One region of the Paenibacillus sp. FSL H8-0283 genome, then DNA from elsewhere that is predicted to be linked to it. Evidence: riboswitches for the same ligand, from Rfam matches in the RefSeq annotation. Region 1 holds a riboswitch; each other region holds the start of a gene.
The links. A riboswitch is a leader RNA that binds a small molecule or an ion and turns the genes downstream of it on or off. The one in region 1 is predicted to bind cyclic di-AMP.

Region 1 (7,961 bases):
CTTGTCGCATTATTACAGGTGATACCGAAGTAGGGGCGATCTTAAGACGGTATGCTCCTGATTTTCCTGAGAAAGTAGCGTCTGTCATTCAAAAAACGTATGAAAAGCCGATTGTGGTGAACTTGGTGACCAGTCCGCTTGATGCAGACCGAATGGATTATTTGCTCAGGGATGCCTATTTTACAGGTGTAAATTACGGCACGATTGACCTTGATCGTATCCTTCGGATGCTGCGTCCTTATCATGGGCGGATTGTAGTCAAGGAGTCAGGCATGCATGCTGTGGAGGATTACCTAATGTCTCGGTATCAGATGTATTGGCAGATTTACTTCCATCCGGTAACTCGTAGTTCTGAAATTATATTGCGGCAAATATTCAAGCGAGCGAAAACACTCCTACAACATGGTTTTCAATTCCGCTTCATGATTGATCCACTCCCTCAATTATTTGAAGGAGAATTATCCGTGGATGAATATTTGCAGTTGGATGAAGCATTAATTCAGACGGCATTTACGCAGTGGCGCAAGGAGGACGATACTGTTCTGAGTGAGTTATGCGAACGTTTTATGGATCGCAAGTTATATAAGTATGTAGAGCTTGAACAGGTCGACTTGACAATGATGGAAGAGATTCGGGAAGCTTTTGTACAGGCTGGCCTCGATCCCGAATATGATCTTGAAATTGATTTTCCTTCGGATAATCCGTATGATGTGTTTCGTCCGGATGAATCCACAGATAAGCAGATTCTTCTTCTGGATCGACAGGACAATTTACGTGAGTTGTCAGAAGTATCTGACATTGTCCGTTCCATCAGTGGGCTTCACCGAGGGAAACATCATTTGTATTACCCGCAAAACAAGGTGGATGCGATTATTCACGAATTACCGTCACATATACGCCCCTATTTCTTGTAATCGTGTGGGTATAATCCGATGAAGAATTTCGATATCAAAACACTTTCTAAAAGAGCTATTTTCCATGATACAGTAATCTGCTTTAATGGGGAGTATATGTAGATCGACATAATTTTGTAAATGCAAGCAGGCAGAATGAGCACAATTAGCAATATATAGATCAGAATATCCGTATATCTTCTATATATTGTAGTTGTGAAGAAACAAACGTAATGATGTAATACACAGATTACCCAAAATGTTTTATGTATGAGTCATTAAATTATTGAATTTTACAAAGTGGATTTTGAAAAAGAAGATAGTCGTTATTTCGACATGAAGGGAGATACAGACATGATGCTGTTCGACACACATACACATCTGGATGCACCACAATTCGACGAGGACCGCGAGGAAATGATTCAGCGTGCTGTGGATGCAGGAGTTGGTCGCATGATCAACATTGGCTTTAACCGGGAGACAATTCCAACCACAATGAAACTCGCTGAAACATATGACTTTATATATGCAGCTGTAGGGTGGCATCCCGTAGATGCGATCACAATGCAGGAGGGCGATTTGGAGTGGATTGCATCTTTATGCAAGCATGAAAAAGTGGTTGCGATCGGTGAGATTGGATTGGATTATCACTGGGATACTTCACCAAAAGAAATACAGCATCGCGTATTACGACAACAAATTGCTTTGGCGCGTGAAGTGAACATGCCAATTGTCATCCATAATCGGGATGCGCATGAGGATATCATAAGAATTTTGCGTGAAGAGAAGGCGAGTGAAGTTGGTGGTGTGATGCACTCGTTCTCGGGCAGCTGGGAAACAGCAAAAAGTTGCCTCGATATGGGCTTCCATCTCTCCTTCGGAGGACCGATCACATTCAAAAATGCAAAGCAACCCAAAGAGGTGCTGGAGAAGGTTCCTATGGACCGGTTTTTCATTGAAACAGATGCTCCATATTTGACACCGCACCCTTATCGTGGGAAGCGAAATGAGACAGCGCATGTACGTCTGGTTGCAGAGGCAGCTGCGGAAATTAAAGGCATTTCGGTGGAGGAAATTGCTGCAATAACAACCAAAAATGCCATGGAACGATTTGGGATTCGTTAAAAAAACGAGCAAATGAGGTGAAAAAGGCAGGTAAGCGGAGGTAATTTGCCCTTTGATCCAAATAAATCAAGAATATTACAATATTTTAACCAAATATTCAGAAAAACGTACTTGATCAACGCTTTACAACATGCATCAAAACAGGATATCATCTTTTCAGTGAATTGTTGTGCGGAAAATTGGACAGATGTTCGGGGGATGAACAAAGGGACACTTTCCGATGAAACAACATTACTTTCATGAATCAGTCTCGCTGAGTCTCCGTTAACGGAGAGCGGGGGAACCAATAGGGCTTAAACATCGGTGTATTTGGCCGATGCGCAACGTTCGCTGACCCAAAAGCAGCGAAGGGAACTGCGAAGCCGTATTTGATTTCTTCTTTGGGTCTCGGGGTGAATTCAAGGGCGTCCGCCATGAGCGGGTGACCCAAGATAGGGCGGCTCTCTTTCGCCCGAACCCGACAGCTAACCTCGCAAGCGGAAAAAGAGAGGCAACCTCGTGCATGAATTTCCGATATTCAAAATCATTCGGAAGCCACGAAAGAGTTCCTCTTACACTCTTTCTTTGGCTTTTTTGTTTTTGAATAAAAGAAATATTGTCATCATACGGTAGGTATTCAGGAGGATGACATCATGTTGCGAAGATTGATTCATGGTGCAGAACCGGATTATGTTGGTCCAATCTGTGTTCTGTAGAAAATTTGGTATAGTCACGTCAAAGACATCATGCATTACTTTAGACGGCGAGGCTATGAAGGAGGACGGAGAAGTGGGCACATTCCAACCAGAAGAGACCCATGAGTCACGATCATCCAGTAAGTCTTTCGCGTTGCGGTGGAAGCATGAGAACATGCGTCAAATGGCATTGATCGCGATTTTCTCAATTGCGCTTACAATCATGATCTTGTTAGTCGTTTACGGTCAGGCCGGGAAACAAATTTCACTGGTTATTGATGGCAAAGCTCAGGTGGTAGAGACTCGTACAGGAATGCTTCAGGAAATGCTGGAGGAGCAGTCGATCACAGTCAGCCCTCACGATAAGGTATCCATGTCCATGAATGGGGCGTTAACAGATGGAGACCGAATCGTTATTGAGCGGGCCGTTCCAGTTAACATTACGGCAGACGGAGACACCAAGACTCTGTATACAACCGATTCATCGGTAGAAGATGCAATTCAAAAATCAGGTATTCAAGTTGAAAGTAATGATAAAGTGTATCCGGCGCTTGGAACTGCTATCAAAGCGGAGATGAAGATTCGTGTAGTGCGCGTAACAAAGCGTACAGTGGATGTAGAGCAACCGATCGCTTACAAAGTCATCAAAACGGCTGACCCTAGCTTGTACAAAGGTGATAACCGTGTCGTTGTGAACGGCAAAGAAGGCACAATTGTACAGCATATCGAAAAGGTATTTCAGGATGGAGAATTGGTCTCCAAAAAAATGGTCGGCAAATCTGTCGCTAATAATCGTGTAGATAAAGTGATCGCTGTCGGCACAAAAGCAAAACCGGTCGTGAAAGAACCTGAGATTCAGACCGTATCGGCTCAAACTTCAACAACCAAAAAGGCTACAACAACGAACTCGAAGAAAACATCTGCCTCGGGCAGCAAAGTGATTACCGTATCCGGGACTTCTTTTAAATACTCCAAAGTACTTAAAAATGTATCCATGACTGCCTACTCTTCCGAAGAGCCTGGCATTGGAACTAAAACAGCTTCCGGGACTCGTGTAACGGAAGGACGCACCATTGCGGTTGATCCCAAAGTCATTCCAATTGGCTGGTGGGTATATATCGAAGGTCTGGGATTCCGTCGTGCGGAAGATACAGGCGGTGCCATTAAAGGCAACAAAATTGATGTGTATTATGACAGTGTGAAGCATGCCCTGAATTTTGGACGTAAGAAAGGCAAGACGGTCTACGTGATCGGTCCGGTGAAGCCGGAAGCGAACTAAAATCGTTTTACTTTGAAATGGGAATGCTATAAAATAGTTGCATGAATGATTCATGCGGAATATGCGGCGGAGGAGTCTGAATTCAGTCTCCCCCGCCGTTTGGCAGAGAAGAGGATATTCCTCTTCTTTTTGCGTTAGAAAGGAAGAAATGGAACATGATAAAAGAAGTCATTGTGGTGGAAGGCCGTGACGATACGGTAGCTATCCGTCGGGCCGTGGAAGCCGATACCATAGAAACAGGTGGATCAGCAATCAACCAACGCATTCTGAAGCGGATTGCGCTTGCTCAGGAGAGACGGGGAGTCATTGTACTGACAGATCCGGATCATGCTGGCGAACGCATTCGAAAAATTATTGCGAACAAGGTGCCAGGCTGCAAACATGCCTTCATTCCGGAAGCCGATGCAACGCGCAAAGGGGACATTGGGGTGGAGAATGCCTCACCAGAGGCGATCCGTCATGCTCTGGCGCGCGTACATACTTCATACGAAGGTGCTCCGAGCCTGATCGATTGGGAGGACCTGATCGCGGCAGGACTTATTGTGCATCCGCAGGCTGCTGCACGTCGCATGGAGATGGGCAATCTGCTGGGCATCGGATATTGTAACGGAAAGCAGTTCCACAAACGTCTCAGTGTATTTCAGATTACACGGGAAGAATTCTCTACAGCATTAGCGCAAATTGAACGTGAAGGATTGTGAGCATATGAAGAACATGGAAGAGACGATTGAAATTGCAACGCCCAAGCGTACGAAAGAGATTATTCAAAGACACGGATTCTCATTTAAGAAAAGTCTGGGTCAGAACTTTCTGATCGATCAAAATATACTAAACAAAATCGTTAATGCAGCCGATTTGGACGAGTCCAAGGGTGCGTTAGAGATCGGGCCGGGTATTGGAGCCCTTACGGAGCGACTGGCTCGGGTAGCCGGTCCTGTCACAGCCGTAGAGATTGATCAGCGCTTGATCCCAATCCTGGGAGAAGTGATGCAGCCTTATTCGAATGTACGTGTTCATCATGGGGATGTGCTGAAGCTTGATCTGGCTGAGTTGTTTAATACGGATTTTGCATCCGTGGACAAAGTCAGTGTCGTGGCTAACCTGCCTTATTATGTAACGACTCCAATCATGATGAAACTGCTGGAAGAGAAGCTGCCGGTAGACAGCATTGTTGTCATGATCCAAAAAGAAGTGGCTGAACGCATGGCTGCTGCACCAGGATCAAAAGACTACGGTAGTCTAAGCATCGCAGTTCAGTACTACAGTATGCCGGAACTTGTGTGTATTGTGCCTCCTACGGTCTTCATTCCGCAACCTAATGTGGAATCAGCTGTCATTAAGCTGAAAGTGCGTGAGCAGCCGCCAGTGGAGATTCCGGATGAAGCACACTACTTCGAAGTGGTACAGGCTTCTTTTGCCCAGCGGAGAAAAACAATCTCAAACAACTTGAAAGCACGTTTCTTCACAAAGGAGAACCGGGAACAGGCAGACATTCTGCTGGAGCAGGCAGGTATTCAACCGTCCCGGCGTGGAGAGACATTGAGTCTGCAAGAGTATGCCACACTCAGCACCGTAATGTGGGAAGCAGGGGTACGTGCAGCGCTGTAAAATTTGAATGAACCAAACCGGGTCTCTGCCCATACGATGGGGTAGAGGTGATTACGTTGATGAATATCGGAGACTTGGTCGTTCGGAAGTCATACGGCGGCGATGTGACTTTTCGGGTGGAAGGCCTCCAGTTGGATGCTGCGGTCATTAAAGGGACTGAGTTCCGGCTGATTGCCGATTCCCCGGTGGACGATTTGATACAGGTTCCCTACGAACCACAAAGCGCCAAGACCAGACAGGCGCATATTAAAGCACATCAGACCCTGTCCCGTCTGCAGCAGAATCGTATGGAACAGGCTGAGCGGAATCGTGAAGGTCTGGTACAGGATTGGTCTGCCCAGCAGGAACCGGCTTATTTTGAAATGCCTGGAAAGGTGCTTCATCTGGATGGAGATCCGAACTATTTGAAAAAAAGTATGGATCTCTATGAGCAACTTCGTGTACCCGCAGAGGGACAGTATGTCCATGAATCGGCAATGGCAGATACCTTATACCGCTTATTACCCAAAGTACGTCCGGATATCGTAGTTATTACGGGTCATGATGGGGTGTTAAAGACACGTCAGCCCTATGACTTATATAGTCTTGGTAGCTACAAGAACTCGCAAAATTTTGTATCGGCCATTCAGGTGGCCAGACAATATGAACGCCATCTGGACGCCCTCACTATTGTTGCAGGGGCCTGTCAGTCCCATTTTGAGGCACTGCTGCGCGCTGGAGCAAACTTTGCCAGTTCCCCAGGCAGAATTCTCATTCATGCACTTGATCCGGTCTATGTGGCAGCCAAGGCCTCCTTTACTTCTGTGCGCGATACGGTCAACATGAGTGATGTTCTGCACAATACCATCAGTGGTAGCCAGGGTGTGGGTGGTGTCGAGACACGGGGGAGTTACCGGGTAGGTCTGCCTGGGCTGAATGATTTATCTACGCTAAAAGTGAACCCGTCGGCAGTCTGATGTAGGCCATTTAAAGTCCCAATTTGGGGCTTTTTTTGTTTGAAAAAAAATTCATTGACAACAACTTTTTGATGCTGATATAATAATTAGTTTTGATTTGACAATGACTGTAAAATCCGGTATAATGGACAAGAAAAGAGGTGGTCGTCGACAATGGCTAAAAACACGCTGTTGGATATCAAACGCAATCTCGATGCACATATTGGTCAGAAAATTATGTTGCGGGCTAATGGTGGCCGCCGTAAGACCATTGAGCGTACGGGTGTATTGGAAGAAACGTACCCTTCTGTTTTTATTGTTAAGCTTGATGAGGAGCAAGAAACCTTCAAGCGAGTATCTTATAGTTATGCGGATATACTTACGGAATCGGTGGAAGTCATGGTTTATGACCCGGGCAGCCAGACGCATAGCTCCTATATGGAGACGTAAGTATCGATTTACAGGCGATTCGCCCCACAAGGCGGATCGCTTTTTTGTTTTTTTAAACACCAATTCTCCTTCTAACGTAACCCATACATACTCAGGAATGAGCGAGGAACGGTCGCGGCATACTATATGGACAGGTGAAGGGACAGTTTCTTAAGCAATGCAGGAAACTGAATATGGCCTGGTGACAAAATGTCCAAAACGTGAACGAACAACGAACTCATCACATTATGAAGGATACTTTGGAGGAGGATGGTTCATGAGTCGCAGAAGAAGAAGTGTCATGTCAGAGGATCTGAAGAATGAGCTCGCGAAAGACCTGGGCTTCTATGATACGGTGCAACAGGAAGGTTGGGGCGGAATTAAAGCCAAGGATGCAGGAAACATGGTGAAAAGAGCCATTCAACTTGCTGAGCAGGCTGCCCGCAAATCTTAATCCGGTTCAAGCAGACTGTAAAGCGGGGAAATCCGTCAGGAATAACCCCGCTTTTTCCCCTTAGATGCGGAATACAAATGACTTGACAGCCCCATTTTGATATAATATGTTAAGTTGTCTTAGGGAAAAGGTGAGGACGGGTGAACGCCTTGAAAATTTACGAAAAAGCGCCTGCTAAAATTAATTTGATGCTGGACGTTTTACATAAAAGAAGCGATGGTTTCCATGAAGTTGAAATGATCATGACCATGGTCGATCTGGCTGATCGGCTGGAAATGTCGGAGCTGCCGCGAGATACTATTTTCATCTCCAGTCAGGCGGGTTATATCCCGCTCGACGAGAAGAATCTGGCTTTCCAGGCAGCCAGACTCATTAAGGAACGCTATAACGTGCGTACGGGCGTCCACATTCATCTGGATAAAAAGATTCCAGTTGCCGCCGGACTCGCCGGCGGCAGCAGTGATGCAGCAGCAGCGCTGCGTGGATTGAACCGTCTGTGGCGGTTGAATATACCGGATCACGAACTTCAGGAGCTTGGGGCTGAACTTGGGTCGGATGTTCCAT
Region 2 (7,961 bases), 1.6 Mb from region 1:
AATCTTAAACTACGTTTAATACAACATCAATGTTGCCGCGTGTTGCTTTGGAATATGGACAGAAATCATGCGCCTTGCGGGCCAGTTCCTCTGCTTGACTGTGATCTACACCAGGCATGCTAACGTCCAGACGAACAGACAGCTGGAAACCGTCATCCGCAGGGTCTTTACCAATGGATACGTTACTTGTAACGACCACATCCTCCAATTTCACACCTGCTTTGCGTGCTACATTGGCAAGGGCACTTTCATAACATGCTCCATATCCAGCGGCAAAAAGTTGCTCAGGGTTAGTACCTTCACCACCGGAGCCACCAAGCTCTTTTGGCATTTTCAGATCATGCTTAAGCACGCCATCCGAAGAAGTCACCGAACCTGTACGTCCACCTTTAACTGTCGCTACTGCTGTATATAAAGCTTCCATTCAGAATCTCTCCCTTATCCATATAGTTTTTTACTGCCTTCCTTTCAATTTAAACTTCTGGCTCATTTTGAAACGCAATTTTGTATCTTTATCAGCTTTTACAACTTTATTATTTTCATGCATTTCAATGCCATGGCTGTATTTTCCCTAAGGTTGGGTAATATACGAAGGGGCATATTCAAGCTACAACCGAAATTTTGTGCTGATACATAAAAGTTGCACTAGACAAAAATAATTGAAGGAGTACAATGTAACAATAAACATAAAAATTTAGATATATCATGAGCGGTTTGTACCGCATCAATATCTCCAAATCAATAATTCAAAGTCAGGTGATTATCGTATGAGTAAAAAAAATCCGTTCAACGCTCCTTCAAGAGAATCATTGTCTACTGCGGGCATGACCCCTTCCCTTGGAGAAGCACATAGTTCCATGAAAGTTCCGCAGAATGCTGCATGGTGGAAGAAATTCCTCGCCTTTGTAGGCCCAGGATACCTCGTTGCCGTAGGTTACATGGACCCGGGGAACTGGGCAACAGATATCGCAGGCGGCTCGCAGTTCGGGTATACCTTGTTATCCGTTATCCTGTTATCGAACCTGATGGCCGTTGTCCTTCAGTCGCTGGCTGGCAAGCTCGGTATCGTCACTGGACGGGATCTGGCTCAAGCCTGTCGTGAACGATTCAGCATGCCTGTTGTTATGATGTTATGGATTCTGTGTGAGCTTGCCATTGCAGCTACCGATCTGGCTGAAGTCATTGGTTCTGCCATCGCATTAAAACTGTTATTTAACATCCCCATGTTATACGGCGTTATCATCACCGCAGTTGATGTACTCCTGATTCTTGTTCTGCAAAACAAAGGCTTCCGCGCTTTGGAAACTCTCGTCATTGTGCTGATGGCAACCATCGCCCTCTGCTTCGGGATTGATCTGTTTCTGGCAAAACCGGATATGGGCGGTGTTCTCCATGGTTTTGTACCAAATGTTGAGATTCTGCAAAACCCGGCCATGCTCTATATTGCCATTGGTATTATCGGAGCAACCGTGATGCCGCATAATCTGTACCTGCATTCTTCCATTGTGCAAACCCGTCAGATCGAACAGACACCACAGGGCAAAAAAGAAGCCATTCGGTACTCGACCATGGATTCTACGATTGCGCTGACACTGGCCCTGTTCATCAATGCAGCCATCCTGATTGTATCTGCTGCTGTATTCCACAGTGCTGGTATGACGCAGGTTGCTGAGATCGCTGATGCCTATCATCTGCTGACACCTCTATTAGGTACTACGGTTGCAAGTATTCTGTTCGGTGTGGCGCTGTTAGCATCAGGTCAGAACTCTACCCTTACAGGTACACTCGCTGGACAGATCGTTATGGAAGGTTTCCTGAACATTCGAATTCCGGCTTGGCTGCGCAGACTGGTCACACGTCTGATCGCCATCATCCCGGCGGTAATTGTGACAGCCATTGCAGGAGAACATGGCACAGAAGAACTGCTCATTTTGAGCCAGGTCGTGCTGTCGCTTCAATTGCCCTTTGCTGTAATTCCCCTGGTGATGTTCACAAGTGATAAAAAAAGCATGGGTGCATTCGCCAACAAATTGTGGCTCAAAATCATCTCATGGGTCATTGCCGCGATTATCGTTGTGCTGAATGTATATCTGATCATTCAGACGATCCGGTTGTTCTAATCTCATTTTAATTGGCTAAATACTAAAAAGGCTGATCAACTCCGGTATGCTATACCTAAGTTGATCAGCCTTTATTGTTGCAATCCATTAAACAACCATCTGCATCTAATCCTGATTTGGCATCAGTAACGGCAAGAGTTGATCCAATGAATCAACGGTCCAATCCGCACGTTTGTCATCCGATAGCTCTGGCTGGAATCTTCCGTAACCCTGCATAATTCGAATCGTACGCATGCCCAGCTTCCGAGCAGGTATAATGTCGTTATCGATCCGATCGCCGATCATCACGGCTTCCTCCGGTTCACAGCCGGCCTGTTTCAAGGCTACAGCGTACAACTCAGGGTCTGGCTTGGACACTCCTTCTTCAGCTGAACATGCCAGAACATCAACATACTTCCGCAAGCCGTAACTCTCCAGTCTCTCTTCCGTTCCAGGACTCTGATTGGCAATAATGCCAATGCGATAATGCCGTGACAACTGCTGAAGAACAAAATCTGCTGAAGGAAAAGGACGTTCAAGATCTTTTTGAAACTTCAGCTTGTCCTGAATCTGTTTTTGATGCCCCTCGTCTTCAACAAATGTGCGAATTGCCACTCTCATAGGCCATTGCTCATATTTTCGGTAACAGCTCGCGAACAGTTCGCGTACCGCCTCAATTGTCACCGGATACCCCAAAGCACAAGCTTCACGGACAAACTGTCCGATAATATCATCAACCGGCTCCCATTCATCCACCAGCGTATCTCCAACATCAAAAAACAACCATTTCAATCCACCTACATCCGGCACGCCAATTCCTCCTTGTAAGCATAAAAAAGAAGACTCACCATCCTGCATGAGTCTCCTCAAACTTCCGTTTATCGATACATTCAATTATAACAGGCACCTTACACCTGAGCAATCACAAGCTATGGCATTAACCATTGAGGAGAAAGCCAACTTCCCCATTGAGCGAATATACAATCCGGTCTGCGCCCATGCCCCGATAGATGCCCTTAGGATGACTCTGCTCCGTAATGACGCACAGGGATTTCGATGTCCATGAACGGCAGATCTGTAAATAACGACAGGTCAGATTCAGGCTGTTCTCGAAAATAAACACGTTGCCTACGCTGCCCTGCGGCAAAAACCATTTTTGAGCTGCAGCCGTATTCATGCGAATGACATGTTCTACTCCGATTCTACGGAGTCTTCGCTCTTCCCCTGCACTGTTGGTTAGAACGGCAAACGGCATTTTTTTGTACATCAGCAATTTGATAAATTTACGTCCTGCTTCATTTGGAGCAGTCACTAAGATCATCTCAGTATCCATCATTCGTTCCTCCCTTGGCGTGAAAAGACAACAAAAAAGAAGCGTGGGGGACCAAGGCCTCCCGAACGCTTCTTAAATAACCCATGGCGAAAACACCATGAACCAGCGTACGGCTTGTTGCCTCTCCCTTTAACGCTTACGAGGTTAGCTGACGGATTCGGGCGCGAGAGTCGCCCTATTTCCGGCTGTCACCGGAAAATTCACCCCATGAATGCCCACTGTCCTGGACAGCGCATTCCGTTGGTTCCCCCGTTTCCCATTCATTAATGAATGGAAACTCAGCGATTAAAACATCGTTCGTATATCTTAAGGTAAGATCGAGCGATATTATCGTTTGTTTCGTTTTTCAAGTACAATTTAGTTTAAATTGAAATTACGTTATGAATCATACACCCGTGCCATGTCGGTGTAAAGTCCGCCCAGATCACCAAATCGGCAGATTTTTGCCAATTCCTATCCATAATAACGCTTACAACAAAGTTATACTCTATCTATCTCTTCAAGGCTATCTAATTCTCACTCTGGCGTAAATCACTTCGCAATTCATTCACGTATTCTGCACAACTTGCCTGTTTTGATTCTTTTAACACCATATTAGTTTTGCAATATTTAATTGCAACCAATATAATAGAAGATATAAGAGTAAATAAATGGAGGCGATTTAGATGACAGTCTACGATTACAAAGTGAATACCCTTCGCGGTCAAGAAGTTGAAATGTCCGACTACCGTGACAAAGTGCTCCTGATTGTGAATACGGCAAGCTCATGCGGCCTTACCCCTCAATTCAAAGGTCTGCAAGAATTGCAAGACAAGTTTCAAGATGCTCCATTTGAAGTGCTTGGTTTCCCAAGTAACCAGTTTGCACAGGAAAAAGGATCTTCCGACGATATTGCCGAGTTCTGTCAGATGAATTATGGCGTGAGTTTCCCCATGTTTGAGAAAATTGATGTGAACGGCTCAAGCGCTCACCCTCTTTTCCAACACCTTAGCACAGAGGCTCCTGGCCTGCTCGGCTCCAAAGCAATCAAATGGAATTTCACCAAATTCCTCGTGGATCAGAACGGACAGGTCATTAAACGTTATGCTCCCAAAACAACACCGGACAAGATTGAAGAAGATATCAAGAACTTACTTCAAAAATAATACACAGGCCACCCGTAGCCGGAAGGTAGAGCAGCATTGCCCCGGTAATGGGTGGCCTTTTTTCCTCAACTTTGATGTCATACTGTTCGAAAAAGACAAAAAAAAGAAGCTTCCCATTAATGGAAAGCTTCTTTTTAATCGTTCATATGATGCGGTCGAGAGGACTCGAACCTCCACGGGCATACGCCCACTACCCCCTCAAGATAGCGTGTCTGCCATTCCACCACGACCGCATGTCGTAAATAATCGGCAACAGAATTGATTATACCGGGTTCAGAACTAAAAGTAAAGTATTTTTTAATACTTCTTTTTCAGCTAGGCATTTTCATCAAAAATCGCATAATCTCGTCATCTTTACCCATGAACTGCATATGATTAGATTTGATCCCCTCTTTTTCGGTAAGAGCCGATCTTTTTGATTCATTTATATATAGTCCTCCATGAACTTCACCACATAAATAACACAATAAGTTATATAAAATAACACAAATATTAAATTCCAGATTTAATCCATTAATTTTCACGGATACTATTGACAAAAAGCGGACATTTATGGGATGATAACTATCATATAATTCGGATTTTTAAACATAAAGCAAACAAAAAGGAATATAAATGTCACTTTAAGTGACATTTAACGAACACAGGAGGCGAATGATTGTGAACCGTGGGAATAAGCTGCTCGATTATGTCAAACTGCTTGATTCCTCTATTCAGGTTGGAGGGTTCACCCATTCCTTCGGCATGGATATCCATATCAGGGAGGGTACCATTCGTAATGCTGAAGATCTCGAATCATTCATGCGTTGTCAGTTGCATCCGAGCATCGTTCGTCTTGAAGGTATGGCCATCAAAGGTATCTATACTGCAGCAGATCACAAGGATACATGGCGGATAGCTCTTATCGACAAGCTTGTCCATGTTCAGCGAACCCCTGGAGATCTCAGAGAACAAGCTGCCGCCATGGGTAAACGATTGATCAGACTTGCACGAGCTCTGCACCCCTGGATTGAATTCAGCCAGCTCGAACAGATCTTTGCCAAATACGATTCGGTTGGCTGCCTCTCTACTGTTCATGCCTGGATTAACCACCACCTCGACATCCCGGTCGAAGAGGCGGTCCTTGGTTACCTGCATTCAGCCATGAATGCCTGCATAACCGAAGCCTCCAAAGTCATTCCCCTGAACAACGATACAACCAAGGATCTGATGGTCCGCCTGGCCACAGATCTGGAGAATGAATGGAAGACCGTCAGCGCCTCGGCTGCGGATGGACTGGCACAGCCAACCTCGATGTCCATGAAATCGTTTTTCCCCAGTTTCCATATGCTCGGAGCTGGACTTCATGCCTACAGGGCCTAATCCTCTTCCTCCTCATGCCTGCTCCCCTTCATTCAAAAAAACTAAAAAACACGCGGCAACCTCCTTGCCGACGTGTTTTTTGTCATTTTATTTGTTTTATTTACGTATTTACGCCATTTATAATCACAAAATACACTTTTTTCCGTCTTTTTTAATTGTTAGATGACGAATTTACGTATATAATAAAACATACAGCTCGCATTTCTATATATTCTACATGAAGAAAGAGCGGCTGAATACTACATTCTAACCAGGGGTGAACCCTTTTGAACAAGAAAAAACCAGTTACTCCGTTCGGATGGGCCATCAAACGACGGCTAACCGAACTTCAAGTGGACCAGAAGACCTTTTGTGAACAGCATGGCATCCCACCCTATCGTTTATCCAATCTCATTCACGGCACACGCAAAGCAACCCGATTCAGGCACCTGGTCGCTGATATTTTGGATATTCCAGATGAACTGAGATAAGATTTCTGCCAAAGGAGGGTCTCATCCATGAGACATGTTACATCCGATCTGGAGAGGCTATCGTTCCAGTCCATACGTCACCAGCTCATCATCGTTGATGACAATTGGATTATCCAAAGTTGTAACCGTGCCTGGCAACAGGGACTTGGTCAATGCTCACCAAACCCGGATATACACAGTAGTCATAGACATTACCTGCATCTGACGGAAGCCTGGGCAAAACGAGGCAAGAACGCTAACATGGCACTTGTCGCACAGAATTTGAAAGAACGCGGAATACCCTTTAATCGAAATCATACATATGACATCTGCGTGTATACTGTATACAACGAAAAGAGGTGGTTTCGTGTAGAACTCACCCCTCTATCTTATGCAAATTCAATTCTGGATACCGATCTCGCTTTAATTGCACACATGGATATTACCGAACAAAGAAAGACAGAACACCAATTGAAAAAGGCATTGTCTGAAGTGCGCACATTGCGCGGACTGCTGCCTATTTGCGCCGTCTGCAAACAAATCAAGGACGAAGAGGAACACTGGAACTCCGTTGAGAGTTATCTGGAGAAGCATACCCACGCCGAATTCACCCATGACATCTGTCCGGAATGCATCCGGCGGTTATATCCGAAATACTCGAATATCCTGGACAAGCGTTCCTGAAACCTTTCTCCACTCGCCGACTAACTACAACTATACGGAGAGATGATGTTCAAACTGCGACATATCCAGCTCTTGCGGTGTCCCATGCAGGGTTATGGTTCCTTTGTCCATGATATAGATGTAATCTGCGGCACTTCGTACAAAATCGATACTCTGCTCTACCAGTAGAACCGAGAGGTTCCCCTTTGCCTTGAGGTGCAAAATTACCTGCCGAATGTCCTCCACGATAGAAGGCTGGATTCCTTCTGTCGGCTCATCCAGTAGCAACAACCCAGGACGCGAAGCCAATGCCCGGGCGAATGCCAACTGCTGCTGCTGTCCACCACTCAGATCCCCGCCCTGCCGTCCATACATCGTAGCAAGCACTGGGAACATCGCCAGTACATCCTCCGGGAACGTTTTTACTCCCGGTGCACTTGTCTCCAGACCGAGCAATAAGTTTTCTTTCACCGTAAGCTGCGGGAAAATCTCCCGCCCCTGCGGTACATAACCAATCCCTGCCCGTGCCCGCTTGGCTGAGTCCAAGGTGGATAACTCCTGATTTTGCCACTGAATACTGCCCTTGCGTGATTTGAGCAGCCCCATTAATGTTTTCATCAACGTTGTTTTCCCCACACCGTTACGACCCATCAGACACACCACCTGTCCAGGCTGTACATCCAGGTTCACACCACGAAGCACATTGCTTTCCCCGTAGCCAGATTCAATTCGTTGCAGCGACAGCATGGTCATCCCTCCTTTTGCCCAAATACACTTCCGCCACTTTCGGGTCTGCCTGTACCTCCGCCATCGTACCTTCCTTCAGCAGTTTCCCTTCATGCATCACCGTTACCTTGGCTGCGAACTCTCGCACAAACTCCATATCATGCTCCACCACCACAACCGAGCG
Region 3 (7,961 bases), 2.3 Mb from region 1:
TGCCGTCATCGTCGAAACCGGATTTTTGAGCAATGCGGCAGATCGAACCAGAATGAGTGACCCCACTGAGCAAAAACGAATCGCCCAGTCCATTGCCAATGGCATTATTTATTATCTGTCGGTAGTGTAGGAGCAGAATGCCATTGCCACACATCTCGAACCAGATCACCGATCCCTACAAATTGAACCTGATTTTGCAGACGGGAGACAGATTCACGAATTACTGCGGATGTGTTCATCCCCGAATGGCCGACATGACCAATGACAACACAGATATCCTTATCGATCGCACGCTGAGCAGCCAGATCCAGTTGCTTGCGAATGTGTTGCTTGGAGTTTTGATCATCCAGGAAAATGTCATTACCTACAGGTGGCATATTTTTGGATACGGCCAGTTCCCCCACCACAGAGCGAAAGTTCGTACGGCTGTCTACAAAGAAGAGGCCCCGCTCCTTGCATACATCGAGCACAATGGACATGATGCGTTTGTCCGAAGTAATTTTGGAACCCATATGATTGTTCATGCCAATGGCGTGTGGCACATCATCAATCGCTTTCTCCACACGTTCCCGTACTTCTTCATCTGTTAGATTGGATGTGATTGCACCCGGGCCCAGCCATTCAGGTCGTCCTTTCTTGGGTTCCATGGGCATGTGCACAATCACATCCATTCCCTTTTCATGTGCAGCCATCGCATCTTTCTTCGTTGTTGGCAAAAAAGGCATGACCGCTACCGTTAGTTTAACTGGCATCGCCAGGATCTCTGCCGTACCCTTCATGTCATTACCAACATCATCGATGATAATCGCTAACCGTTTGTGATTCGATGTGGACTCTGAAGCTGCCGCTGTAGGCCCTCCTGCCGATATGCCTGCGTAAAACACAATCAATAATGCCATGATACCTGCAATGAATCGATAATTCTTTCTCTGTACCTTCATCATGATACCCTCCCTGTAACTTCTGTGATCTCATTGTTTGATAATGAAGGGAGGATTATGTAAGCCAAAGCCTTCCTTAATGATCATATCCCCGCCATTGAAGACCTCTATCTCAAGTGAAGATCTCCATCATTCCAGTTTTCTCCTTAGCATTCAGACAATAACTGTCATTGAACAGTTGGAAAATAGAGATTAATTAGAAAAAATACTGTAATTTGTCAGGTTTTCAGTTTAGGAATTATTTAGTAGAATCAACAAATGAAAGAGGTTCTATGCTTCATTTCTATCCTATGATTTATGGAAGGAGGTTTTGAAAGGGTTTACATAAAATAAATGCCAGACAATCCGCTATTCTTGTTTGTTATTCCTGGTTGCGGTTTCTCTATGTAACTTACTATTATCGAGGAGGATGAAAGTAGTGAAATTCAAACTAAAAAAGACGATTAATGTTCTTTTGGCCTGTTTAACAGCCCTGCCTTTGATGTTAACCCCGACAAATGTGTCAGCAGCCAGCGATGCCAACATTAATTTGTCCTCGGAAAAACAGCTGATCAAGGGCTTTGGGGGCATTAACCTTCCTGCCTGGATTGGTGATCTGACTCCCGCTCAACGTGAAACTGCTTTTGGTAATGACCAGAATCAATTAGGCTTCTCCATTCTAAGGATCTACGTTGATCCAGATTCCAATAACTGGTATCGTGAAGTTGCCACAGCCAAACGAGCTATCGAAAAGGGTGCTATTGTATTTGCATCCCCATGGAATCCTCCAAGCAGCATGGTTGAAACGTTCAACCGCAATGGGGACACAAATGCCAAACGTCTGAAATACGACAAATATACCGCATATGCGCAACATCTGAACGACTTTGTAACCTACATGAAAAATAACGGCGTAGATCTGTATGCCATTTCTGTACAAAACGAACCGGATTATGCTCATGACTGGACTTGGTGGACTCCACAAGAGATCCTTCGATTCATGAAAGAAAATGCCGGGTCCATCCAAGGTACCAAAGTCATGGCGCCTGAATCCTTCCAGTACTTAAAGAACATATCCGACCCAATCCTGAATGATCCGCAGGCACTTGCCAACATGGACATTCTGGGAGCACATACGTATGGAACCCAGATTTCAAATTTTGCCTACCCTCTCTTTAAGCAAAAAGGAGCCGGTAAAGAACTGTGGATGACTGAAGTGTATGTTCCAAACAGTGACAACAACTCAGCAGACCGCTGGCCTGAAGCATTAGACGTTTCCTATCACATGCACAATGCCATGGTAGAAGGTGATTTCCAGGCCTACGTGTGGTGGTACATCCGCAGACAGTATGGTCCGATGAAAGAGGACGGTACCATAAGCAAACGCGGGTATAATATGGCTCATTTCTCTAAATTCGTGCGTCCAGGCTACCTGCGAGTCGATGCAACGAAAAATCCGGATACAAACACATTTGTCTCAGCCTATAAAGGTGATAACAAAGTCGTCGTCGTGGCAATTAACCGTGGAACTTCAGCCACAAGCCAAAAATTCGTTCTGCAAAATGGTAATGCCTCTACTGTGTCCTCATGGATTACGGACAGCAGTCGAAATCTGGCAAGCGGAACCTCGCTTAACGTATCCAATGGAGCCTTCACGGCACAGCTCCCGCCTCAGAGCGTAACAACGTTTGTTGCCAACGTTACTGGCGGAAATAGCGGCGGGAATACAGGCAGTGGCACTACGTATGAAGCCGAGACCGGAACGTCACTTACGGAAGCTACCATTGAAACAATCTACACCGGTTACACTGGGTCCGGGTATGTTAACTTCAATGCGATGACTGGTTCGGCCATTCAATGGAACGGCATTAATAACACGACAACAGGTACCAAAAACGTAAAGTTTCGTTATGCGCTGGAAAGCGGCACTCGGAACCTCGACATTTTTGTGAACGGAACCAAAGTCATTAGCAACGAGCCCTTTCCGGCTACGGGAAGCTGGTCCACTTGGGTTGAAAAAACAATACAGGTTCCCATGAACACGGGGACCAATACATTGAAAGTAGTTACCACCGGATCGGAAGGACCGAATATTGACAGCGTTAATGTTACCGCAGCACAATAAACGTTCCGTATGGCTGATGGAAGACATTTGCTGTACGTGCAGCTAAGCACTAACCTCTTGAATACTCATCACTAAAGTTAGTGTTATATCAAAAAATGCAAAAAAAGACTCCTTAAGCGTTAGCTTAAGGAGTCTTTTTATTAGATGCGGTCGAGAGGACTCGAACCTCCACGGGGGTTAGCCCACACGGACCTGAACCGTGCGCGTCTGCCAATTCCGCCACGACCGCATATTGTATCTCCGTCATCAATATCGGCGACAAGAAATAATATATCATGCGTAATCTATCATGTCAACACTGAAAGTAATAACAATAAAGCCCGAATCAGACGTCCATGTCGATTCGGGCTTTACCTTTAACTGCTGTTAATAGTTTGGTTCATTAAAACGGAAGCATACTACAAATTACAGCTTGGAAGGCCAGTTGCCATACCATGCATAACCGCCTCTTCTTTCTTTATCAATATCACTTAATTTGTATTTAACTACCCCGTCACGACCAATAAAGATTGGTTTATCCGTTCCGATCTCATAGAAGCGTGCCCAAATTGGTGCAGCTTTGGAATCAGCGATAATTTTACTATCTCCATTAGCTCTTTCATACTTGTAACCCGTAATTTTCACTTTGTTAAACCAAGCCTCCGCTCCTTTAATGGATGCGGTAATTTTAGCGTTAGCAGGTCTGGTTTTCAGAAATTTAACAATCGTTACACTCTCTCCAGCTGTCAGTGATGGCACTTCGTAGATTCTTGCGCTCGCTGGTTTAAGAGAGCTGGAATCATGTTGTTGTCCCCATGCTGTCAGCTTACCACCTGAAACGACCTGTGTATTCAGAATCGCCTCCACACCTTTGGCAACTGAATTTTTACTGCGGTTAGCAAGTGTGCTGTCGATAAATGAGAAATCACCTTTTCGTGCTGCTACTTCATCCAGCATGATCATTACATTAATCATGGCATCATCATTGTAAGTGATGTGCTTGTGGTATCCGGAGCTTTGGTAAACTTGTGGCCACCCGCCGTTTGAATACTGCATGTTGATCAAAAAGTTAATTCCTTTGATTGCAGCTGTGGAGTAACGCGGATCATTCGTCTTTTTAAATTCCTTCGCCAATCTTCTAATTTCTGAGTATGTAGCCTTGTTGTCTATCGTGGACTTTGCCCACTCTCCACTTGTCTGTTTATAATCTTTTCTCCAACCTCCATCCGGCAGCTGGTTCTTCAAAATATCAGAAATACTCGCTGTAGTACCCGACGCATCTGCAGCAGATACCGTCCCTACAGGGAGAACTGCCATTCCAACTACTGAGAACACCATCGTACATGCCAGGACAAAAGTAATTATTTTCTTCGCTTTCAAATGTAACACTCTCCTATGTTCGTTTTTATAAATCTTCCACTTCTACTTTACGTATGATATACGCCCCAAACCTCCTTTATTTGTATTTATCGCATAATAAAATCAATTTTAATCCAATATGTGGATTGGATAATCAGATAATATGCAAAAAATCGATTTTTGTCAATATATGCAACTTAATGAATATAATCTCTCTAATTCTACATAACGGGATAGTTCTTTTAACTCATGACAAACCTATTTATTTATCCAAATTCGTCTTAAACGAACCAATAATGACGTTTTTGTCATGAATGATACCCAAACTTGATCCCTTCTTTCATATAAAAACCTTAATTCCGCTAACATTGAGGTATTACGAAGGGTTTTAAATGGGTTTGACAATTACGCATTTATGCAATATAGTTTCAAATAGTTACAAAAACTTAATTATTCATTGCCGAGTTTCATGTTTGAAAACGGGGGAACCAATTTGGGTGAATTATTCTTATACATAGGAAATATAGGGAACCTTCTACCGAACCCTTAGCTAACTCCGTAGGCATCGAAGGGAGAACATTGATTTTGAAAAAACTGATTATCTCCATTTTTGGAGCAGCTGTATTATTTACATCCGGGGCAACAAGCACAGAGGCAAGCAGTATCAACTCCGTAGTGAACAACATGACAGGTATTCCTTACAAATGGGGTGGCACTACTGTAGCCGGCTTCGACTGTTCTGGTTTTATGAGATATCTTTTCAACAAATACAGCATTGAATTACCACGTACTTCGCAGCAGCAAGCCAAAGCAGGTACTCCCGTATCCAAGAGCAATGTTCGGACAGGTGATCTGGTGTTCTTTAATACAACAGGCAAAGGCATTTCACATACAGGTGTATATATCGGCGGCGGACAATTCGCTCATGCCTCCAGCAGTAAAGGTGTAAGCATCACGAAGTTATCGAATCCATACTTCAATGATCGTTATGTAACAGCACGTCGGGTAACTGGACAGTTTATGTATGATAAAATGTTAGGTAAAATGTGATTCACATACAAAAAGGCATCGGTTATTAACCGGATGCCTTTTTTGCACTTAAAAATGTATGTTGCATTGCTTACTAATGCAGCGCCTTCTGCACTCGCATCGCACCCTGAGACAGGGCATGTCCTCCACCAACAGCTCCAGCCACGGCTACGGTCTCCATAATCTCCTGATCTGTTGCGCCCTTAGCACGGGCTTCTTCTACATGGTAGAAGGTACATACCTCATTGTTGGCGAATAATCCAATGCCAAGCGCAATTAGCTGTTTTGTCTTCGCATCAATCACACCAGGTTGGAAACATTCTCCGGTAAACTCATGATACGACTTCACCACACCTGGCAGTACATCGCTTAATGCTCCAATCTGATCCTTGTAGGCATGAACTTTATCATTCATCAATGTCATGGCTTGTAGCACACCCTCTCGGCTATAGTTACAGATCTTCCTCACTGTACCTATCTTCTCTCCCGAGTGAGCCAATTATGCCAAGAAATCATGGTAATTCCAAACATTTAACGCTCATGGCCACTGCCATAATTATAAGCTGTTACTCACTAAGTGGACTCTGGCGCGGCTCGCTGAACAGCTGATAGCTGTAACCTCGGTCCAGCTTAACGACACGTCGATTCTGACGACGGATAAGTACCTGCTCGCCATCCCAGGCAACCACAATCCCCTTCACGTCGTTCGATTCCAGCTCGTCCCGTACGACTCTAACTTTCTCACCTGACAGACGCAGGGCGTCCAATTCTGTATCACTAATCATCTTCATGGCTCCTATATTTCAAATTTATTTACAAAAAGAGACCTAAATGAAAAGTCATTTAGGTCTCACGTGACTGTATTGGACTGTCATGTCATTCGAAATTATGTCCCGACTGAAAGTTACCGCTGCGCGTGCTCTTTGCTGTCGTTCTTCTCGAACCAAAAATCAAGCACTTTGGCGGACATCACACGTTCTTCAAGGTACTCCACTTGATGCGGTGTAAATTGTTCTTTCCAAGAGAAGGACAACTCTTCGCACAAGCCTACAATCGTCAGTAATTCTGACCAGGCAACATAGCGTTTGTACCAGAAAAATTGAGGATGTTCAATCATATAGGGATAAAGGTCATCGAATTCCGTATGTTTACAATCCAGGGCACGTTCAAAATGAACTTTCGATTCCGCCAGCTTATCATTAAAAAATTGTTCTGTTGCCGGTTGGTTCCCCATGGTGTTGCCTCCTCTCCCTAACATAACCCCATTATAAATGAAATCGGCGGTCATGCAAAGGCATAGTTCAAAAAATAGGCCCTATTCCTTTAAAATGTCACATTTCGTTATCGTCAAATTGTACTGTTCCATCGTTCAGGGAACGAATGCGTACCAAGGCTTCCACCGGAATACCCTGTTCACGAATCGTGCGTGCCCCTGCCTGGAAACTTTTCTCGACCACAACGCCGAATCCGACGAGTTCCGCACCGGAACGCTCGATAATTTTGATGACGCCACGAGCGGCATCTCCATTGGCAATAATATCATCAATGAACAAAATGCGGTCATTCTCATGAATGAACTCGCGAGATACCATAATGTCAGTTACAATTCCTTTGGTAAAGGACGGTACACGTTCACAGTAAGCATCAGGATCAGCCAGAAGTGTTTTTTTGCGACGGGCGAATACAAGTGGCACCCCCAGTTCATAGGCTGCGGCAAACGCAACCGGAATCCCTGAGGATTCTACCGTGATTACCCGAGTTACTCCACTTTCACGAAAACGGGCAGCGAACTCACGTCCCATCTCCATCGTTAATGCAGGATCAATCTGGTGGTTCAACAGACCATCCAGCTTTAATACTTGATCCGAGATAACCACACCTTCTTGTAAAATTCGTTGTTTCAATAATTCCATGATTTGACCTCCCAAGCCTATCCTATGAGGTAAAAGTATCATATATCTATCTATAAGTTCAAGCGAAATTGCCTTGACGCTGTCCTTGGGACGCATTTCAAGCCAAAGCTCATTATCGATTGTCATGACTTTCGTGGGTCAAGCATACCTTGTACCATGGTACCCGCATGTCCAAACTATACAGGGGCCTGAGAGGGGAAACACATGAAACAGGCATTTCGGGTGCTGCAGATCGCATTTACATACATTGGAACGGTTGTTGGAGCCGGCTTCGCTACAGGGCAGGAAATTTTGCAGTTTTTTACCCAGTATGGCAAATGGGCCACCATCACCATAGGCTTATCCACCATGCTCTTTGTCTGGTTAGGTACCAAAATGATGCTGATCGCTCACGATACCGGGTCCCGCTCTTATGAGGATCTGAACAAACATTTATTCGGCCATAAGGCGGGCAAATGGATCACCTGGGTGACCCTTCTCATTCTCATTGGCGTGAACAGTGTCATGCTTGCCGGAGCAGGCTCCGTTTTTGTCGAGCATCTGGGTTTGCATTATCAGACAGGTCTGATCGTCACACTTGTAGGGACATATCTGCTTCTCGGTCGGGGCATTCAAGCCATCCTACAAATGAATAGC
Region 4 (7,961 bases), 3.2 Mb from region 1:
CATAACCATACGTGTAGTAACGGCCATATTGCCGGCCTTAACTTCAGCAAAATCCTTATATTTCGTGAACAGTGAATCAACATACATCAGGACAAACAGCAAAACCGAACCAGATCCGGTCCAGACCAGCATCGCCAAAATGTTCAAATCCATTTACACAGCCCCCACATATCAACATGAACCGCATTTAAAAGCGAAGGAGAAATACTCTTCTCCTCCGCTGGTTAACCTTGCTGACAACCAAGGTATTAGTTCTTATTATCGTACTGTTTCATCAATGCTGCGAGTTCATCTTCAACAGCCTGATCTTTACCCAACTTCTCGAACTCTTCATCCAAAGATTTTCCTTTGGAAGACATTTCGTTACTTGCTTCGGCCTGTGCTTCCATCTGCATCATTTTCTCTTCCATACGCTTCATACCAGCACTTGCAGTATCAGAGCCAAACCCATTCAACGCTTTGTTGATTTCCGTTTGGGCTTTTGCTGCATTGTAACGGGCTACCAGTGTTTCACGTTTGTTCTTCATTTGAGTCAACTGCTTACGCATCTCGTCGAGCTTGCCACGCAGGTTATCTGCAGAAGCCTTGTTTTGGTCATAGCTGGTTTTGTACTCAGCCATCTTCTCTTCAGCAGCCTTTTTCTCTTCCAGGGCACGTCGAGCCAAATCCAGATTCTGAGCACGTGCCGCCGTATGCGCCTGCTCTTCACGTTTCTTCACAAGAGCTTCCTGCTCTTCGAATAACTGCTTGAATTTCTTCTCAATGGCGATCTGTTGAGCTACTGCTTTCTCCGCATCTTCCAGATCCTCTTGCATGTCACGGATATATTGGTCCGTCATCTTGATTGGATCTTCCGCCTTGTCAATAATGGCGTTGATGTTAGACATAGTTAGATCACGCAAACGTTTGAAAATGGACATTATGTTATTCCTCCTAGTCGATATTACATCGTATATAAACATACATACGTAACAATCTACAACTCGTTTCAATTTTAGCAAATAAAATCAAAACATTCGATGGCTCTTATGTCAGGAAGATCGTTTATCTTTGTTCAGATGATCCTCCATCAACCTCTCTGCAGTCTGCACGATTTCGTCGATCTGCATCCGCATGATGGAATCAAAATGGATACCCATGATCACCGTAACGGTTACTTTCAGCTGCATGGCAGCCTTTCGGGCAAGCCGCTCACACAGCTCTTGTTCTTTATGCCCAGGAATATGTACTGTCGTCCCGCTTACGCGCTCATGATCCACATAGAACGTGGCTACGGCGCCAATATGCGCCTTTCCTCCGGTAACGAGAAAAACCTTATCTTCTCCTGCTTCAATCACCTGTAAACGTATGGATTTCAAATCAAATGTACTCATCCCCATCCACCTATCCTTTTCTATATGTTATATATGGAGGAATTATGGCTGTCATGAGCTAAATCGGCAATGAAACTTCTCACACTGCGCATATTTTATGGAACCCCCGGGCATACCAAGGAGAACGTCATTTTGGAAAAGGAGGCCGTTATTATGCGCGTACGCCTCATTATGCTGATGGTTATCGTTATTTTTCTCGGGGGATCTCATGCTCCAGTTTCATCGCAGGATGTTTCAAGCCCGCCAAGTGAATCCGTATCAGGTTCGGATTCTGCGGAAGAAGAACAACTGACATTGGGACAATTACGTCAAAAATATGCCGATACGTTCAAAACCAATGGTCCTTCAACCAAGAAGGTTGCACTGACTTTTGATGATGTACCTGATCCACGATTTACTCCACAAGTACTGGATGTATTGAAGAAATACAATGTCAGAGCTACATTCTTCATCGTGGGTAGTCGTGCTGAGAAACATCCGGATCTAGTGAAACGCATTGTTAAAGAAGGGCATATGGTTGGTAATCACAGCTACAATCATCCTGAATTCAGTAAGCTGTCGATGAATGCCTTTCGCAAACAAATTTTACATACCGGGGATATTATTCAACGTTTGGCGGGTTATACGCCCAAGATGATTCGGCCACCTTATGGAGACATTAATGAAGAACAGCTGAGATGGGCTGCCAAACAACACTATAGCATTGTGAACTGGAACGTAGACTCCCTGGACTGGAAAGGCCTTTCAAAGGAACAGGTGAAAGATAACATCCTGTCTGCCGTGAAACCTGGCTCCATCGTTCTGCAACATGCTGGAGGCGGTGTAGGGTCAAACCTGAACGGCACGATTGAGGCTTTGCCTGAAATTATTGAGGAACTACGTAATCGGGGATATGAACTGGTCACCTTGGACGAAATGTTGGGATTGCCAAAGGCCAAAGATTAGGACGACCGTGATAACAAATAATGAGAATATTAAAAGGGTGCTGTTCAATCGCGAATTAGCGACTGGCAGACACCCTGTTTGAATTCATTTTAAATGTTATTTTCTCTCTACTTCAGAATGTACAGCTCGATATCCTGAAAACCAAATGAACTTACAGTCTGTTTGCTACCCGGGATAAAGATATCAATCCGGTGACCCTTGATTGCACCGCCCACATCCCGCGCTGTGGCTACAAAAGCCTGTTTTGGCAATCCTGGATGGCTGTGACCAGTTACCAGTACTTTGGTTCCAAGTGGAATTACACTTGGATCCACTGCAATCGTACCCAGTTCAAGGTCATTTCCGAAATAATCGACTGCACCCCAGCCTCCATTTTCAGACGGATCTGCAGAGTATGCCGTTGCTTTTACGTTCACAGCTTTGCTGTAATCGAATGTCTTACCCCAGGCTTGAACAACTTTGTTATCTGCGTTGACGTCCAAGCTTGCTGTAGTAACAGTCTTCGCTTGGGTCTTTCTCTCCGTTGCCGCAGCGGCTGCTACATTGTTTGCCTTACCGGGAATCGTAATTTTCAAACCACCATAAATGTTGTAAGCCGAAATGTCGTTGTTTGCTTTAATTAACGTGTTGAGTGCTACTCCATATTGTTTTGATAAGGTGTAGAAGGTATCCCCTTCTTTGGCCACATGAACTGAATCGGCGTGAGCCGGAACGGCTTGAATGAGCATTGCTGTTGTCATTAATGCTACTGCTGTTTTGGCTATACGTTTCTTGTTAATCATGGTCTTCCTCCCTCATTGTGCCTGCGAAGTTAGTTGTCGGATTCGGATGAGGAGCCCACCCTATAGGTTCTTCGTTACATTTGAAACGTTATGTACCCAATTCACCCCAAGCAGTGTGCTGTAGATCTTCCCCCTGCACAATCTGCATCGTTACATCCCCCGCACTCCCTATCCGGAAGTTTCGGCAGAGTTCAATATATCACAATTTTGTAACCTGAACTTGTAGTAATTCTTACCAAATGGTTTTTAGCATGTAAGCATTTGTAAGAATACTGGTTAATTCAGAAAGTTTGGTTGACCCGATTCCTTTATATTTGGTAACAGAATAGTTACTTTTCCGAATCCATACGTCATTATTATCCATAAAAAATAGCGTTACCGACTCGAAGTCAGTAACGCTATTTGATCACATCGTTTAGAGTACTTTCGCAAGAAAATCACGTGTACGTGAATTTTTGGGTGCTCCAAACACCTCATCAGGTGTTCCCTCTTCCACAATAACCCCGCCATCCATGAACAAGATGCGGTCTCCCACTTCACGTGCGAAACCCATCTCATGGGTTACGATGACCATCGTCATTCCGCCTTCTGCAAGACGTTTCATGACATCCAGCACTTCGCCGACCATCTCAGGGTCCAGTGCCGACGTAGGCTCGTCAAACAGCATCACATGCGGCTGCATGGCCAATGCTCTAGCAATGGCGATCCGCTGTTTCTGTCCACCAGACAGCTGATTCGGGAATGTATCTTTTTTATCGTACAAGCCCACGGTGTTAAGCAGATCAGAGGCAATTTTCTCCGCTTCCTGAGTGGATTGTTTCTTCACTTTAATCGGAGCAATCGTGATGTTTTGCTGTACCGTTTTGTGTGGGAACAGGTTGAAGTGCTGGAACACCATGCCCATTTTCTCACGAGTTGCGTTAATGTTATGCTTGGGGTCCGTGATTGACACGCCTTCAAAATCAATCTCTCCTGAGGTAGGCTGTTCCAGCAGATTCAGACAACGTAAGAAAGTACTTTTACCTGAACCGGAAGGACCGATGACCACGACAACCTCACCTTTGCCAATCGTCACGTTAATGCCCTTAAGCACATCGTTATTTCCATAAGATTTGTGTAATTGTCTAACGTCTATCACTTGCACTCAACTTCCTTTCCAGTCGTCCCAGCAGCTTGGACAAAATGAACGTCATTACAAAGTAGATGGCTGCTGCAATCAAAAATGGACTCAACCCTTGGTACGTAATGTTCTTGACTACACTTGCCTGATACATAATATCCACCATACCGATAACGGAGATAATGGAGGATTCTTTGATGATAGTTATGAATTCATTACCGATCGCTGGTAATACAGCTTTGAAGGCTTGTGGCAATATGATATAACGCATCGCGGCGCCTCTTCCCATACCTAATGAACGCGCTGCCTCCAACTGACCACGATCCACACCTTGGATACCTGCACGGAAAATCTCCGCCAGATAGGCACCACTATTGATTGAAAGTGTAATGATACCTGCCTGAAGTGCAGTGAAGTTAATGCCAAAGCTCAGAGAAAAACCATAGTAAATAATCATCAATTGTACCAGCATCGGTGTGCCACGGATCACTTCAACGTATGCCGTACCGATCCAGCGCAAGATTGCAGCGTCATGCAAACGGAACAAACAGATGATCAATCCAATAATTACCCCGAAGATAACCCCAAGTGCAGACAACAGAAGTGTGTATCCTACACCTGTAGCATAGAAACTTTTGTACTCCCAGAATACTTGGAAAATATTTTGTGATTTGTTCGCTTTATCCGCCATCAAGAGGCTGGCGTCCGTCACCATCTGATTGATTTTATCTTCGCTTTTCAGTCGCTCTAGTGTTCCATTTACTGCAGCTAGCAGCTCGGTATTACCTTTACGAATCCCGATTGCCGCTTCTGCTTGCTCTTCGTCCGGAACAGCAGCAGCAAGTCCAATGATATCGTCCAGATAACCTACAGCAACGGTATCTTCAACGATTGCCGCGTCAATGCGTTTTGTTTGCAGTTGAAGCACGATATCCGAGATTTTATCCAGCGCAGTAAGCTTCGCTCCTGGAATACTCTGTCCGATCGTTTCCTGAATGGAGCCTTTCTGAACGCCAATCTTCGCATTTTCAAGTTCTGCCATGGTTGGATATTTGTCTTTATCCACATTGCGAACCATAATCACTTGTTTTGATTTATAATAGGTGTCGGAAAAATCGATACTTTTCTTCCGCTCATCCGTCGGCGTCATACCTGAAATCACCAGATCAACACGCCCGCTCTGCAATGAAGGCAGAAGACCGTCGAAGCCCATATCCTCAATCACAAGCTCAGCGCCAAGATCTTTGGCAATCTCTTTGGCGATCTCAATATCGAAGCCGACGATTTCATCTTTGCCATTAATCACTTTATGGAATTCATATGGTGCAAAATCGGCACTTGTACCGAGCACCAGTTTTTTACTGCTTGAATTATCTGTAGTTCCACTTGCAAGTGCCACAGGAACGGCAGTCGTCAGCAGAATAACAAAGGTCAACAGCATCATGGTGTAACGACTTATTAATTTCAACCTTTTTCTCTCCCCTTACAATACTTTGTATGCTTCTCATGTTGATGACTGAGTCATTATAAAGTACAATGCATGATTATGCAATGCATTTTGACAATACAAATCTTGACTTGTTTCTGAAAAAATAAAGCAAACATGATATAATCAATGAATTATTTTCATTTTTGCATAAGGAGTTTACTAATGACTGCTAACAAATCACAAATTCTGACGGTTATTGATCAATATGCTTCCCGTTTTAAAGCCATTTCATCATATATCGGTGCCAACCCCGAACTGGGAAATGAAGAGTTCCTTGCTTCTGCCCGTTTGAAAGAAGAACTGCTCTTCCACGGTTTCACTGTAGATGCTCCAATCCTCGGTCTGGAGACAGCCTTTATCGGAACCTATTCAGCCGCCACACCCGGCCCTACCATTGCTTTATTGTGCGAATATGACGCCTTGCCGGAGATCGGTCACGCTTGTGGTCACCATCTAATCTGTATGATGAGTCTTGGGGCCGCTGTTGGGCTAAAATCTATTCTGGATGAAGTAGGTGGAACCATTAAAGTGTTTGGTACCCCCGCTGAAGAGACACGTGGTGCCAAAGTTCCGATGGCTGAAGCAGGTTTGTTCGATGACTGTGATGTCGCTCTCATGGCGCATCCATATTATGCCTACGAAAAGTCAGGCAGCTCGCTGGCTATTGATGCTGTGCAATTTGAATTCCATGGCCGATCTTCACATGCCGCTGCAAGTCCGCACGAAGGTATTAATGCTCTTGATGCCGTCATTCAAACGTTCAACGGGATTAATGCATTCCGTCAACAAGTGAAAAGCACCGTTCGGATTCATGGTGTGATCAACAACGGAGGTCAGGCAGCAAATATCATTCCTGACTATGCTTCTGCGCAATTTTATGTACGGGCAGCAACTCGTAAAGAACTGAATATCCTCACAGAACGTGTGATTCAGATCGCTGAAGGTTCTGCTCTCCAGACAGGATGCAAGCTGGTGACATCCAACTATGAAACGTCCTATGACGAGATGGTTACCAATGAAGCATTCTCAGCTGCGTTTAGTCAAAATCTGATGGAACTTGGGATCCCGCAAGAAGAGATTGTGAGTGGTAATGATCACGGCTCTATGGACATCGGTAACGTTTCCCTGAAATGTCCTGCAATTCATCCCTACATTCGTGTTGTAGACGAGGTGCATACACTGCACTCCATAGCCTTCCGTGACCTTGCACTTCAGGAGCGTGCGCTGGATGGCATGATTCTGGGAGCCAAGGCACTTGCAACAACAGCCTATGACGTACTGAGCCAGCCAGAGCTGCTTCAAACCATCCGCACGGAGTTCGAGCAAGCTATTCGCTAAAATTTACTTTCAACATGTTATATAGGGGTGCCCTGAACAATCTTGAATTCCAAGCTGTTCAGGGCACCCTTTTTTCTAAATTAGCTGTAAGTATATTCAGCACAAAGCTGGAAATGCTGTGAAAGAAACCTTTGAAAACGATGAAAATAATTCATTTTATTACAGTAAATGTGATTCGTTTGCTGGCTAACTTGGTTAATTATAACTATAAGTGCGTGTTCAAAAAGACTGGTTTTCATAACTTATCCTATATTCAGGAGGTGCTGTCATGTTGCTCGAAGCCATGTATCATGTTCCTCGTGACAAATGGGCTTATGCTTATAATTCGTCTACCATACATCTGCGCGTACGAACCAAACGTAATGATGTGCAATACGTGACTGCACTGACCGGAGATAAGTACGATTGGAATGGAACATACAAGGAAATTCAATTGGAGAAGGCTGCTTCTGATAACATGTTTGATTATTGGGAGGCTGCCGTCAAGCCACAATTCAAACGTCTCACCTATATATTTCGGATAACTGCCGGTTCAGAAGATGTTTTTCTTGCGGATAACGGAATTCATTATGAGACCCCCTATCCAACTGGAGGATATTATGAGTTCTCGTATATACATGAAATTGATGTGTTTAAGGTGCCCGAGTGGGCCAAAGAAGCCGTCTTTTATCAGATCATGACGGAACGGTTTGCTAATGGAGATCCTAAGCTGAATCCAAAAGAAACGCATGACTGGGGTGGCAAACCTGAGTTGGACAATTATTTTGGTGGAGATCTGCAAGGTGTGCTGGATCATCTGTATGACCTAACTGAACTTGGCGTGAACGCCATTTACTTTACCCCGTTATTCCAGGCCAATTCCTACCACAAATACGACACGATTGATTATAAAAAAGTCGACCCCCATTTCGGTG

Region 2: linked by a shared signal. The riboswitch ahead of MHI52_RS07415 (hypothetical protein) and the one ahead of MHI52_RS00150 (3D domain-containing protein) in region 1 are both predicted to bind cyclic di-AMP.
Region 3: linked by a shared signal. The riboswitch ahead of MHI52_RS10750 (C40 family peptidase) and the one ahead of MHI52_RS00150 (3D domain-containing protein) in region 1 are both predicted to bind cyclic di-AMP.
Region 4: linked by a shared signal. The riboswitch ahead of MHI52_RS17715 (3D domain-containing protein) and the one ahead of MHI52_RS00150 (3D domain-containing protein) in region 1 are both predicted to bind cyclic di-AMP.

The regions. Positions count from the first base shown of each region.
Region 1 covers NZ_CP150295.1:30,665-38,625, forward strand. Annotated here, with positions in the region: gene MHI52_RS00140 (HD domain-containing protein) at 1-914, shown strand, start outside; gene MHI52_RS00145 (TatD family hydrolase) at 1,248-2,018, shown strand; cyclic di-AMP (ydaO/yuaA leader) riboswitch at 2,260-2,513, shown strand; gene MHI52_RS00150 (3D domain-containing protein) at 2,787-3,971, shown strand; gene rnmV (ribonuclease M5) at 4,127-4,672, shown strand; gene rsmA (16S rRNA (adenine(1518)-N(6)/adenine(1519)-N(6))-dimethyltransferase RsmA) at 4,677-5,579, shown strand; gene yabG (sporulation peptidase YabG) at 5,639-6,535, shown strand; gene veg (biofilm formation stimulator Veg) at 6,689-6,964, shown strand; gene MHI52_RS00175 (small, acid-soluble spore protein, alpha/beta type) at 7,221-7,397, shown strand; gene ispE (4-(cytidine 5'-diphospho)-2-C-methyl-D-erythritol kinase) at 7,547-7,961, shown strand, end outside.
Region 2 covers NZ_CP150295.1:1,661,369-1,669,329, reverse strand. Annotated here, with positions in the region: gene MHI52_RS07430 (organic hydroperoxide resistance protein) at 5-424, opposite strand; gene MHI52_RS07425 (Nramp family divalent metal transporter) at 825-2,120, shown strand; gene MHI52_RS07420 (HAD family hydrolase) at 2,226-2,909, opposite strand; gene MHI52_RS07415 (hypothetical protein) at 3,037-3,435, opposite strand; cyclic di-AMP (ydaO/yuaA leader) riboswitch at 3,551-3,726, opposite strand; gene MHI52_RS07410 (glutathione peroxidase) at 4,098-4,577, shown strand; tRNA gene MHI52_RS07405 (tRNA-Leu) at 4,728-4,810, opposite strand; gene MHI52_RS07400 (urease accessory protein UreF) at 5,238-5,939, shown strand; gene MHI52_RS07395 (hypothetical protein) at 6,206-6,409, shown strand; gene MHI52_RS07390 (hypothetical protein) at 6,437-7,072, shown strand; gene urtE (urea ABC transporter ATP-binding subunit UrtE) at 7,103-7,798, opposite strand; gene urtD (urea ABC transporter ATP-binding protein UrtD) at 7,776-7,961, opposite strand, start outside.
Region 3 covers NZ_CP150295.1:2,348,240-2,356,200, reverse strand. Annotated here, with positions in the region: gene MHI52_RS10775 (N-acetylmuramoyl-L-alanine amidase) at 1-130, shown strand, start outside; gene MHI52_RS10770 (divergent polysaccharide deacetylase family protein) at 105-944, opposite strand; gene MHI52_RS10765 (carbohydrate-binding protein) at 1,351-3,045, shown strand; tRNA gene MHI52_RS10760 (tRNA-Leu) at 3,191-3,274, opposite strand; gene pelA (pectate lyase) at 3,451-4,413, opposite strand; cyclic di-AMP (ydaO/yuaA leader) riboswitch at 4,832-4,963, shown strand; gene MHI52_RS10750 (C40 family peptidase) at 4,969-5,433, shown strand; gene MHI52_RS10745 (carboxymuconolactone decarboxylase family protein) at 5,507-5,836, opposite strand; gene MHI52_RS10740 (hypothetical protein) at 5,979-6,197, opposite strand; gene MHI52_RS10735 (hypothetical protein) at 6,317-6,646, opposite strand; gene MHI52_RS10730 (xanthine phosphoribosyltransferase) at 6,744-7,325, opposite strand; gene MHI52_RS10725 (membrane protein) at 7,530-7,961, shown strand, end outside.
Region 4 covers NZ_CP150295.1:3,960,763-3,968,723, forward strand. Annotated here, with positions in the region: gene MHI52_RS17695 (DUF350 domain-containing protein) at 1-153, opposite strand, end outside; gene MHI52_RS17700 (PspA/IM30 family protein) at 249-920, opposite strand; gene MHI52_RS17705 (hypothetical protein) at 1,032-1,373, opposite strand; gene MHI52_RS17710 (polysaccharide deacetylase family protein) at 1,527-2,318, shown strand; gene MHI52_RS17715 (3D domain-containing protein) at 2,426-3,100, opposite strand; cyclic di-AMP (ydaO/yuaA leader) riboswitch at 3,103-3,297, opposite strand; gene MHI52_RS17720 (amino acid ABC transporter ATP-binding protein) at 3,516-4,238, opposite strand; gene MHI52_RS17725 (ABC transporter permease subunit) at 4,225-5,688, opposite strand; gene MHI52_RS17730 (M20 family metallopeptidase) at 5,872-7,047, shown strand; gene MHI52_RS17735 (alpha-glycosidase) at 7,316-7,961, shown strand, end outside.